Regions from separate parts of the Marinomonas rhizomae genome, predicted to be linked through region 2. Evidence: predicted binding sites of a transcription regulator. Region 2 holds the regulator's gene; each other region holds the start of a gene.
What was found. Region 2 encodes PhoB, which activates phosphate uptake and scavenging genes when phosphate is short. Its sites were predicted from a motif close to TGTCATANNNNTGTCANA; they were not measured.

Region 1 (4,265 bases), 1.1 Mb from region 2:
AATGATGCGAGCAATACATCTTTGAACAAATTATAGATCAGGCTAGAAAGATGTTCTTTGAAGATTTTATCAAGAAGGTATCGTTTTTCAGGCAATATAAATACATGACCAGCCAAAAAAATTGGCCTTTCCATACGAAGTTCTGTGCTGTAATCATGAAGGTCTGATAAAAAATAGTTGGCTAATGTATCTGATACTGAAAAATCACGCTGGGCTGCCGTTGCTTCTACAAAGAGCTCACCCGATTCATCACGAACTTCTACGTGAGCAATGGCAGGGTTAACAAGCAAACTATCGATTTGTCGTTGTGCAAAGGCTGTATCTAATCGAAAAACCGCTTCAGACAATGGTTTTTCAAAAGCAGCCAGTAATACTTCGAAATCTTTATTTATCTCTGCTTTTTGAGATCTAACGCCATCAACGAATTGAATACCGCTACTAACTAAACTTAAAACAACGGCAAGCGCTAAGGTTAAAATAGCTTGCTTAGTAAACAATGATTTAGAAAATACGACACCCATTCTTACTCACTTAAATTTTTATATCTTGCTGCCGCATTATCTTCACAGCATCCATACTGATAAAAATCACAAAAGAGACTGGAAACAACATTTTACCTACCAGACAAAAAAATCTAACTATTTGCATCAATTGTGCACGTCAGTAAGACTGACATTTTATTCAATGTGAAACAAGGCGATATAAAAATAATTTATGCTTCCTATGATATAGGTCATAAGTTCAAGAACATGAAACACTAAAGAGCAATCACTCCCCTAAATACAGACAAAAAAGCCAGTATATTTATCATACTGGCTTTTAAAGCGTGAAAAATTACCGACAAAGCAAAAACTTAACCAATAACAGCACCGTCTTCACGTGATATAGCAATAACACTTGAGCGAGGTACAGATTGACCACCATCAGGCCAATGAGAGTTTCCACCTTCTCCTGGGTGCTGAACACTTATAAACATAGTCGTACGCTCAGCATTCCAAGCCGCACCTGTAATTTCAGACTCTTTTGGTCCAACTAGGAAGCGACGAATCTCACCTGTTTCAGGATCACCAACCAACATCTGATTATTCCCTTGGCCTTGGAAACCTTTTTCATTGGAATAATTACCGTCTGTTTGAATCCATAACAAGCCTTTCGAGTCGAATTTCAGGCCATCTGGAGAGTTAAACATATTGTCTTGGTTAATATTTTTTGATCCCGCGTTGGCATCAGCGTACACAGCAGGGTTACCCGCCAGTACAAACAAGTCCCACTTGAATTCGTTGTGAGTATGATCAGAATCCATTGGCATCCAACGTACGATTTGACCAAAGTTGTTTTTTACACGAGGATTCGGGCCACCAGCAGGCGTTGCATCACCACCAGCATTTGGCTTAACGCCACGGTTTTTATTGTTCGTAAGCGAGCAATAAACTTCTGCTTTATGAGGATGAGCGGCAACCCACTCCGGACGGTCCATGGTAGTGGCACCCACTTTTGATGCCGCCATACGAGTATGAATTGAAATCTCTGCTTCTGTCATTCCTGTGGTTTTTGGTGTTAATGCAACCCACTCACCGCGATTATTATCGTGGAATTTGGCAACGTAAAGAGTGCCTTCTTCCAGTAGGTCGCGATTGTTGCCACCCGCTAAATATTTATGTTTCGAGACAAAACGATATAGAAATTCACCACGCTCATCATCACCAAGGTAGACAACAACATGGCCATTCGGCGCGATAGTTAACTCTGCATTCTCGTGTTTAAAACGACCTAGAGCGGTACGTTTTTTAGGACGAGATGTTGGGTCCAGTGGATCAATTTCAACAATATAGCCAAAGCGATTTGGCTCATTTGGCTCTTTAACTAGGTCAAAACGATCATCCGCCATCGCCCAGTTGTAACGACCTTCTGTGCTTAAACCATAGCGTTTGAACGCTTCAGGCATCGTGTAGTTTTTGTCATTTACCGTGAAATAACCATTAAAGTTTTCTTCACAAGTCAAATATGTACCCCATGGCGTTTGTCCATTACCACAGTTGTTCCAAGTACCTTTTGCGACTAAACCTTTAGGGTCTTCAGATGTTTGCATCCATTTGTGGCCGCGCGCTGGACCTGTAATATCCATTTCCGTATCCGCCGTAATACGACGATTATAAGGAGAGTCCTGAACGATCCCCCATTTACCACCACGTTGATCTACTTCAATAATAGATACACCATGAGCAGCTTTATTTTTACGCACGTCATCAGCATTTGCTGGCATACCATCATTACGATTAGCATGAAGGGTATCGCCATTTGTGTATTCATTGTTGATGGCCATAATCTGTTTGCCATCTTTAGAGAAGAACGCCATGCCATCGTTATGATCGCCAAACGCTAACTCTTGGGACGCACCAGTTCCACCAGTTGACCCATTAAAAGCTGGGGCATTGCTGAATAATGGATCACCCCAAGAAGCCAGCACTTCCCATTTATAACCTTCAGGAACAGTAATAGTATCCAATGTATTGGCTTTTACCATGCTAAAAGCCAGACGCGACTCTGGCGTTCCGGCTGCCAAGGCTTTACCTGCTGATAGGGCCGTTGAGCCCATTACGAAAGCACCAGCACCCACTGCCGCACCACCACCTAAAAAGCCACGGCGAGAAACCATTTTATTGGCGACTTCTTCAAACTCTACCACTTCAGGCGCTGGGCGAACCAGCTCATCTAATTCGTCAAAACCTAGCTTGCTGTTGCTCTTAATATTCATAACACTGCCCTATTATTTATTAAATATTAGTCGCCTAGGCTGTCGAACATTAGGGGTTCTCCCCTTGGTTTTTCGATCCTTGGCTACTGGTTTTATCATCTATTTTTCAAATAAGTTGCTTCCCCCTGCAAAAGGAAGCTGACAATGAATTTACGGACAAAACATTACATAGAAATGACAGCAAGAAGACATTAATAATAAATCGACAGGCTATAACGCAGAATTGGTGAAGGTGATATGGGGTTAAACAATATTATTTTTACTTATAAACGTCTTCACCATAACGAACTTCCAAACCTTCTCGTATGGATTTCTTTAAACCTTTTACCACCAAACCATAAGAATGATCGATCAACCTTTCAATTTCTCCATTTGGTAAGTCGCCATCCAGAATAATGGAATTCCAATGCCGTTTATTCATATGGTAAGCAGGAAAAATTTCTTTAAATATATCGCGCAGTTCAATAGCATGGTCTGGATTGCACTTTAAGTTTAGCAATGGCTGCCCTTGTTTTTTAATCAACAAGGCAAACATCTTCCCTTGCACTTTAAACACGGCCGTATAATCATCAAATGGGTAATACTCTTCAGCCTCGGGCTTAGAAAGCAGATATTTTTTAAGTGTTGTTGAGTCCAAAATCGCGCCCTTTCAAGGTTCAAAACAGTCATCAGTATAAAACAAAAAAGCCGCTCACTGACATCCAGTAAACGGCTTTAAATAGAAACTATACTTAAGTGAGGTTAGCCCTGATGAGCAAGGTACTCGTCGTAAGTGCCTTGAAAATCAATAACCTTTTGGCCTTTAATTTCGATCACTCGATTCGCCAACGATGATACAAACGCCCTGTCGTGACTAACAAAAATCAGGGTACCATCAAAGTCGAGTAACGCATTATTTAAAGCCTCAATGGCTTCCATGTCCATGTGGTTAGTTGGCTCATCCATCACTAAGACATTTAGATCCATCATCATCAACTTACCAAACAGCAAGCGGTTCTTCTCACCACCAGAACAAACTCGTACTTTTTTATTGAAGTCATCCGCGGTAAACAACAAACGACCCAACATTGCACGAACTTTTAAATCATCATGTTTTACCGTACGCCATTTCGACATCCAATCAAACAAGGTTAAATCGCAATCAAAGTCTTCTGTACTGTCTTGCGGGCAATAACCAATAACGGCGTTTTCAGCCCATTTAATCTCACCTTGCTTGGCTTCTAACTCGCTCATTAAGCATCGTAAGAACGTCGTTTTACCAGCACCGTTTTCACCGATAATCGCCAAACGGGAGCCAGCTTCTAAAATCATATTTCCGCCAGAAAATAGCAGTTCATCATAACCATGACCTAAATCTTCTAAGATCAAAGCATGACGATGAAGTTTTTTATCTTGCTTAAAAGTCAGCGAAGGCGTCATACGGCTAGACTGTTTCACTTCTGACAGTTCAATTTTTTCTAGTTTTTTCGCACGAGAACTGGCTTGTTTTGCCTTAGATGCGTTGGCTGAG
Region 2 (4,265 bases):
ATATTGTATTTTTTACCGCGTTTTGTTTTGCTGTTGTTATTGTCTTTTATTCCTCTGGTTAATGTGATTGCGCCAGTTTTGTTATTATTATTTTCAGCTTGGATGTTATCCCTTCAATATATGGATTATGCCTTCGATAATAACAAGGTTAAATTCCATGATATGAGAATGGCGTTACGCTCTAAACCTTTGTTATGTTGGACATTTGGCGGGATAGTAATGGTCGGATTGACGATTCCTTTCTTTAACTTATTCGTTATGCCAATTGCTGTAGTGGCAGCCACACTTTTGTGGATTTCGATTTTTAGATCAGAGCATGGGGATTTTTCTGCCTTGTTAGATCGCACTAATGGAACTTTGTAATGTCATTAAAAATTTTGGTAGTAGATGATGCTTCTTTCACTCGTGATTTGATTCGCCGCTCATTGAAAAAGCAATTTCCAGCAGTGGAAATAGAAGAAGCGGTAAATGGCCGAAAAGCACAGCAAATGCTGACAAAGTCTCAGTTTGACATGGTGTTGTGTGACTGGGAAATGCCTGAAATGACTGGTGTTGAGCTGCTTAAATGGTGTCGAGAGCAGCCTAAATACAAAAAAGAAGATGTGCCATTTGTGATGATTACTAGCCGTGGTGACAAAAGCCATGTGGTGGAAGCTGTGCAGTCTGGCGTGACGGATTATTTGGGCAAGCCGTTTTCTAGTGAGCAGTTAGCCAATAAAGTCATATCCGCTGCGAAAAAGCATGGTCTTGATAAAAAACTAACGTCACAGAAATCTCGTGAATCTGTCTCTCCTGGTGGCGTCAGCTCAGCATCGCTAGACGTATTGATGGGAGCGGGCAAATCCGCTCCGGTAAAAGCCACTAAGTTTACCAACCCCGACGCGCCCGTTGTATCAGTAAAGGATGTCAAAATCCCGACCATGGTGCGTTTCGAAAGCAAACAGTTCCGTTGCATGGTTATCCAGTTTAGCAAGACCGAAGCGACCATGCTGATTAAGAGTGACGACGTCGTGCCGCAAGTATTGGGGCAATCGGTATTGGATTTGGAGCATAAAGGCGTGACGAATCGCTTAAATTATTATGTGCAGTCCGTTGCGACGACAGAGAAAAAACATAACTCGACATTTTTAACCGTTACCTTGAGTCTGATCGATCAAGACAGCGAGAAAGAGGCTTTTATTAGCCAATTGTTTGAGAGCTTATAAAAGACCTTCGCTCGTGACGTCGTGCAAAGATCTCTATAAGTATTTTTTGGGTTGGATTTGAATGATCTATAAAGGGAAGCATGAGTGTCATGCTTCCCTTTTTTATTATTGATCTGTTGACGGTGTTTCATCGGTATTGAATGCGATCGCTGGAATCGTATCATTTCTGGTTCGATTCGCTGGGAAATGGCACGAAAACGTACTTCCAAAACCAGGCTGACTGCGAATTTGTAGCTTGGCATCGTGATGTAATAGCACATGCTTTACGATGGCTAGGCCAAGACCTGTACCGCCGGTTTTAGAGCCTCGCCCTTTGTCGACTCGGAAGAAACGTTCTGTGAGTCGAGGAATGTATCTTGGCTCTATGCCAATGCCAGAGTCTTTTATAGAGAACACACCATTAAACTCACTGGACTCCCATTTGATCTCAATCTCGCCGCCATCTGGTGAGTATTTGATGGCGTTAAAAATCAGATTGGAAAAAGCACTATAGAGCTCTTTGTAAGAGCCGTACAAGCGAGCTTCTTCGGGAATTTGCAAATTAATAGAGTGTTTGTCCGTCAACACTGGCGTAGTTGCATTGGTAATGGTTTGTACTAAGTCTGAAACTTTATGCCATTGGTTCTCTTCGCGTTTGTCATTACTCTCCAAGCGAGAAAGCAGTAACAGATCTTCGATGAGTTGTTCCATCCGCTCAGATTGCTCAGACATATTAACAATGCCTTTTTGCATGCTTTTTGGCAGACTGTCCTTGAACATGTCGAGGGTTTCTAAGTAGCCCTTAATAACGGTAAGCGGCGTTTTTAATTCATGGGAAGCGTTGGCAACAAAGTCTTTGCGCATCTGTTCTAGCAAGTGTAAGCGCGTCACATCACGAACAAAAATCAGGTGATCATTTTTATCGTACAGCGTGGTTTGGATTTCTAAATAGACGCCATCTTTGGCAGGCGACTTGATGACCAAAGGCTCACCAAAACGTTTTTGGCTAAAATAACGGAAAAATTCTGGGCTACGGACAATGTTGGTGATGATTTGGCCGCGATCGACGGGGCGCATTAAACCGAGAAAGTGGGCCGCCGAGTTATTCCACCATTCCAAATTGCCTTGGTTATCCGCCATGATAACGCCTTCTTTTAAGGCGGTGGTGGAGCTTTCTATTCGGGTTAGCGCTTGGCGCATGCGACGCTTGGATTTGCGCTGTTTTTTATGTAATCGATAAACCGCATCGAATACTTCGCCCCAAATTCCGCTGGCCTCTGGTGGTGCAGCACGACCAGAATGACGAAGCCAATTATGGAATTGGTAGAGCTGATAAAGCTGCCAGTACAGGGAACCTAAAACGTACAGCAGCAAAACACCCAACAACTGACCTATTACTAGGCCTATTACAATACAGGCCGCGAATCCTGCGAGCCAAGTAATAATAGTGTTTCGCCAAACTGTTTTCATACGGACCTTTTTGCTGAGAAGCGGTAGCCTGTTCCTCGTACTGTTTGTATCAAGAAATCATGAGTACTACCAATGGCTTTGCGTAAACGACGTATATGAACATCAACGGTACGTTCTTCAACGTAGACATTTCCTCCCCATACTTGATCCAACAATTGCGCTCTTGAATAGGCACGCTCTTGGTGGGTCATGAGGAATTTGAGTAGACGGTATTCTGTCGGCCCCATGTCTAAAGGACGACTGCCTATGGTAACGCGTTGGCTAATTGGATCAAGGGTAAGACCTTCAATTTCAATTGGCTCATCAACCCCTTGAGGCGTTGCACGGCGTAATACTGCTTTGAGTCGAGCAACGAGCTCGCGAGGTGAGAAAGGCTTGGTGATGTAATCGTCCGCGCCGACTTCTAGACCTTGGATTTTGTTGTCTTCTTCACTTTTCGCAGTCAGCATAATGACTGGAATTTCTGCCGTTGTGGGGTCTTTTTTCAATCTGCGAGTCAGCTCAATGCCGCTACCGCCAGGCATCATCCAATCGGCAAGAATCAAATCCGGACGATGGTCCACAATGATTTCATGGGCTTGCTGAATGTTTTCTGCTTCCAAATACTCGTAGCCCGCCATTTCAAGTGCAATGGCGATCATTTCGCGTATGGAAGATTCGTCGTCAATAATTAATACTTTTTTACCGGTCACAGGATTCATCCTCATCTCAGGAACGGTTTCATTAAAGCGATCTAATGTGACAATTCGGTTACATTGTCACAACTTTGCCACATATTACATAAAATAGCTTGCGACCAGACCGATGAAAACACAGTAACCAACGCGGTTATTGTCTAAAAATGAGCGAAAGCAAGCTTGTCGATCACGCTCTTTAGCTTGATTAAATTGCTGATAAAAGAGTCCAATACACACCACGAGTGATACAAAGTATAGCCAATGTAATCCGGCTAGTAGACCAATCCAGGTCAATAAAGACAAGGTTAGACCTTGTAGGCAAACAATGACGAATAAATCATATCTGCCAAATAAGATGGCGGTGGATTTGATGCCTATTTTGAGGTCATCTGGACGGTCTGTCATTGCATAATAGGTATCATAGGCAATGGTCCAAAAGCAATTGGCGACAAACAGCATCCATAGCTCAGGATCGGTTAAATCTCCTCCCTGTGCACTGTAGGCCATGGGAATTGCCCACGAAAAAGCCAAGCCAAGAAACAACTGGGGTAGATGGGTATAGCGTTTCATAAACGGATACAGAGCAGCCAAGCCTAAGCCTACGAACGACAGTAAAATCGTTTGCAGATCGGTAAAAAGTACTAAAACAAAGCTTAAAATCGACAAAGCACAAAACAGAACAAGTGCTTCTTTTTCAGATACTCGGCCCGACGGTAGCGGGCGGTTTTTAGTACGATCAACATGACCATCGACCTTTCGATCCGCGTAGTCATTAATCACGCAACCCGCAGATCGCATGCTAAAAACGCCTAAGATAAAGATAACGATCAAATGCCATTGAGGCATACCATCGGCTGCCAGCCATAGCGCCCATAATGTTGGCCACATCAGTAAGAATGAACCGATAGGGCGGTTGAATCGAGTGAGTTCTGCG
Region 3 (4,265 bases), 1.1 Mb from region 2:
AGCTATTAAATTAAGTATATTCTTAACGGCTCACTCCATCACTTTTGCTGATATCCCCTATCTCTCTGAGCATAAATTGAATTGTAGGTTGAATTTAAACTAGTCGTCCTTGGTTGCACACTCTATCTTTAACTTAAATCCGCCCTCTAATTTTAACTCTGTTAACATTCCGACTAAATCAGTCTATTTTAAGAAAAACTCTATACTAGTACTCGCTCTTGTAAACAGAGTAATAACAAACACTCTGCAATAAAACTTTGCTAGCTAAACAGTGACTTTAATTTAAAAGCTAAACAAGCAACTTACTTCTATATAACACAGAACATACGTTGAAAACAAAAAAAGACCAGCAAACCTGATCTTTTTTGTTTTATCTTTAAATTTTTTATCGAGAGACAGAAAAACCAAGGAGCATGTAAAAAATCATCGCTGAAAGCAAAGCTGATGCTGGTACTGTAATGACCCATGCAGCAGCAATACGCAATAGCGCAGAGCGTTTCACTAACTCTTTCTTGGTTGCTTTTTTCAAGCTTTTACGCTCTGCAGATGAGATAGGAGATGAAGCCTGAGCCGCCTTCAATTCTTTCAATATCGCACGCTTTTCTTCCACATCAGCCAGCTTGAAACGTTTCACAAACTCTTGTGTTTGCTCACCGTCATGACCAGCAGATTCAGAATGAGAAATAATAGAAGCCAGCTTTTTCTCATAAGATTGTTTCAAATACTCACGTAAGAAGCCAACACCAAAGATACCACCAACCGCAATGTGAGTAGAACTAACTGGTAAGCCAAGTTGAGAAGCGACAATCACAGTAATCGCAGCTGCCATAGCCACGCAAAAAGCACGAATTTTATCAAGCTCTGTTATCTCTGAGCCCACTGTTTTGATCAGCTTTGGACCAAATAGAGCAAGACCAACAGCAATACCAATCCCGCCTACCATCATGATCCAAATAGGAATAGATGCTTTACTAGAAACAGCACCCGTCATTAGTGCATCATTAATTGCAGCAAGAGGCCCAATCGCATTGGCAACATCGTTTGCACCATGAGCAAAACTTAGCAATGCCGCAGACACTATAAGAGGCAGCGTAAATAAGCTATTAACTGCATCTTTGTCGTTCTTCAATGCGGATGCAGCTTTGTCAACCATAGGGCGAACAAGGAAATAAACAGTTAGCGCAATGGCAAAAGCAATCAGCGCAGCCGTAATAAAGTCTAGTTTCCAAAGGTGCTTAAGCCCCTTTAGAATAAGGTAAGTAGAAAACGCCCAAACCATCAATCCAACCAATAAAGGCACAACCTTCTTCGCGGAGTCAATCATGTCGCTTTTATAAGTAATGGCACGCTTAATGTACATTAAGAATAACGCCGCAATCACGCCGCCCATTACAGGGGATATTACCCAGCTAGCAACAATCGCAATTAATTTATCCCAATTTGCGATATCCCAACCGCCAGCAGCAATACCTGCGCCCAGTACACCACCAACAATGGAGTGCGTCGTCGATACAGGAGCACCAAGGTAAGTCGCTAAGTTTAGCCATATTGCGCCCGCCAATAAGGCCGCCATCATAACCCAAATAAAGGTCTCTGCGTCGCCAATTGAGTTAGGATTGATGATGCCATTCTTGATCGTACCAACAACGTTACCACCAGCAATCAAAGCACCTGCAGCTTCAAAAATCGCCGCTATCAAAATCGCCCCTGTCATCGACAAGGCTTTTGAGCCAACAGCAGGCCCAACGTTATTAGCTACATCGTTAGCACCAATATTGACAGCCATGTAGGCACCAATTGCAGCAGCGATGGCTAAAATAGATAAATTAGAAACCCCAACGCCATTAGATGAAGCATAAAAACCAGATGCCAAAACAAAGGCTAAGGCAATCAATACACGAACAAATTCATGACCACTCAGTAAAGTGGATTCTTCTTTCGGGTTATTTGTAAGATCCATACGGGCTCTTCTTTCTATAATTAATCTATGCCAAACCGTTGACCGTTCAGACTAAACTGCAACCATCAACGACATGCTTATCCTAGCATCCAAAATAAATTTGGCTCTCAATTCATCCCGTCACATTTCTGTAAAATGTAAATTCGGCGTAATTCTACACTGGGAGTCTTTAGATAAAAACCCCTAAGTCTATTGATCATCACGACTCGAAAAAGGACAAAAAAAAGTGCCCGCTAAGGCACTTAATGATAAATATACTACAGAAATATGACCATTTTATTACAGGTGTAATATAGCGACATATCTAACACTCAATCACATTGACCGCTAAACCACCTCGCGAGGTTTCTTTGTATTTATCATTCATATCTCTGCCTGTGTCTCGCATAGTACGAATCACTTTATCAAGAGACACATAATGTGTTCCATCGCCTCGAAGCGCCATACTCGCAGAGTTAATGGCTTTCATGGATGCCATAGCATTTCGCTCAATACAAGGTACCTGCACTAAACCACCAATCGGGTCACAAGTAAGACCCAAATTATGCTCCATACCGATTTCGGCAGCATTTTCTATTTGCTCTGGTGTGCCACCTGTTGCTGCGGCCAATCCTGCTGCGGCCATAGCACATGCCGAGCCAACTTCACCTTGGCAACCCACTTCTGCACCAGAAATAGACGCATTCTCTTTAAACAAGAATCCAATAGCGGCCGCCGTTAGGAAAAAGGTAATTATCCCTTCTTCACTGGAACGAGGGCAAAACTCCCAGTAATAATGTAATACTGCAGGGATGATGCCAGCGGCTCCATTGGTTGGCGCTGTCACAACACGCCCTCCTCCCGCATTTTCTTCATTGACCGCTAAAGCATATAGATTGACCCAGTCCATAGCACCAAGAGACGGCGTGATCATGTCCATGCGCGTTTTACTGGTTAGGTCTCTGTGTAAACTAGCGGCTCTTCGTTTAACTTTTAAGCCACCGGGTAAAATACCTTCGTTCCGAATACCTTGCTGAACGCAGTTTCTCATGACAGACCAAATAGACAAAATTCCTTGCCTAACTTCTTCTTCAGTTCGCCAATGAGTCTCATTTTCCATCATAATCTGGGCAATACTTTTGTCTTGCTCTTGGCAAAGTCGAATCAAATCTTCTGCACTATGGAAAACATGTGGAAGTTCAGTCGCATCTTCAACCAATGCCACATTGCCGTGCTCATCTTCCTGAACAATAAAGCCACCACCAACGGAATAAAAGGTCGATTGATGAATCACATCACCATCAGCGCCAAAAGCAACCAGTGTCATGCCATTAGCATGAAAGTCTAAACGATCGACACGGTGATAAATCAGGTCTGTTGCAACGTCGATAGTAATAGCCTGTTTTGACAATAAATTCAGCAACGAGGAAGACGTTATTTGATCAACCCGTTCATTAACACGACTAGGATCAATAACATCCGGCAATTCCCCCTCAAGCCCCATTAGAACAGCCGTACCCGTTCCATGACCTTTTCCGGTGGCACCAAGCGAACCATACAAATCAATTTTTAAACGACCGACTTTTGATAGTAGCTCTCGATCTTGTAACTGGTGAGCGAATTGATTTGCCGCCACCATAGGACCAACTGTATGAGAACTTGAAGGACCAATCCCCACTTTAAAAAGGTCAAATAAACTGATTGCCATAGCCTTTACCCTCTGCCGTGAAGCGCTTTCTACACGACAATAAAAAAATACCAAACACGAAGTTATCAATGAGCGAAATTATCACTTATAAGACAAAGTTTCCAATTGGAAACAGACGTTTTTTTACTGGATAAAGCAGACATCAGGAAAAAGGCAATTTTTTGGCGCTTCAAGACAAATCAGTCAAACCTAGATGGTCAAATCAACACTCTGCTTTCAAGGCCTAAGCTGACAAAGTCGAGCTGTATAAAAATTGCTTAACCCTGAAAACCGCCTACCATTAAAGACTAACCAACCCAAAAGAGGACTTGTCTATGTCAGCAACAATCATTGTCGGTGTTGATGGAAGTGAAGCCGGTAATCGAGCCTTATCCTACGCAAAGCGGCTTGCGACACTTATAGGGAGTGAATGCGAACTACAACTAATATGTGTCGTTGAATGGTCTCCGTACACTTTCCAAACCCCAGAAGAAAACTCCCTTCGTAAAAAACAAAAGCAAATTGAAACCCAAAACGCCCAAGAACGTGTAATAGATCCAGCTATCAATGCCTTAAAAGAAGCTGGTATCAAAGCCTCTGGTGCAGTCAAATTTGGCAAAGCCGCCACCATACTCAACA

Region 1: the regulator PhoB is predicted to act here: its motif matches at 2,918-2,935, upstream of KDW99_RS15080 (PhoX family protein).
Region 3: the regulator PhoB is predicted to act here: its motif matches at 2,227-2,244, upstream of KDW99_RS14920 (inorganic phosphate transporter).

What each region holds. Positions count from the first base shown of each region.
Region 1 is NZ_CP073343.1:3,199,919-3,204,183, forward strand. Features, by position in the region: gene KDW99_RS15075 (putative bifunctional diguanylate cyclase/phosphodiesterase) at 1-521, opposite strand, end outside; gene KDW99_RS15080 (PhoX family protein) at 854-2,755, opposite strand; gene KDW99_RS15085 (MmcQ/YjbR family DNA-binding protein) at 3,015-3,392, opposite strand; gene KDW99_RS15090 (ABC-F family ATPase) at 3,497-4,265, opposite strand, start outside.
Region 2 is NZ_CP073343.1:4,287,970-4,292,234, reverse strand. Features, by position in the region: gene cysZ (sulfate transporter CysZ) at 1-363, shown strand, start outside; gene KDW99_RS20095 (response regulator) at 363-1,205, shown strand; gene phoR (phosphate regulon sensor histidine kinase PhoR) at 1,311-2,654, opposite strand; gene phoB (phosphate regulon transcriptional regulator PhoB) at 2,651-3,346, opposite strand; gene ubiA (4-hydroxybenzoate octaprenyltransferase) at 3,431-4,265, opposite strand, start outside.
Region 3 is NZ_CP073343.1:3,164,242-3,168,506, forward strand. Features, by position in the region: gene KDW99_RS14920 (inorganic phosphate transporter) at 386-1,960, opposite strand; gene KDW99_RS14925 (L-serine ammonia-lyase) at 2,265-3,647, opposite strand; gene KDW99_RS14930 (universal stress protein) at 3,962-4,265, shown strand, end outside.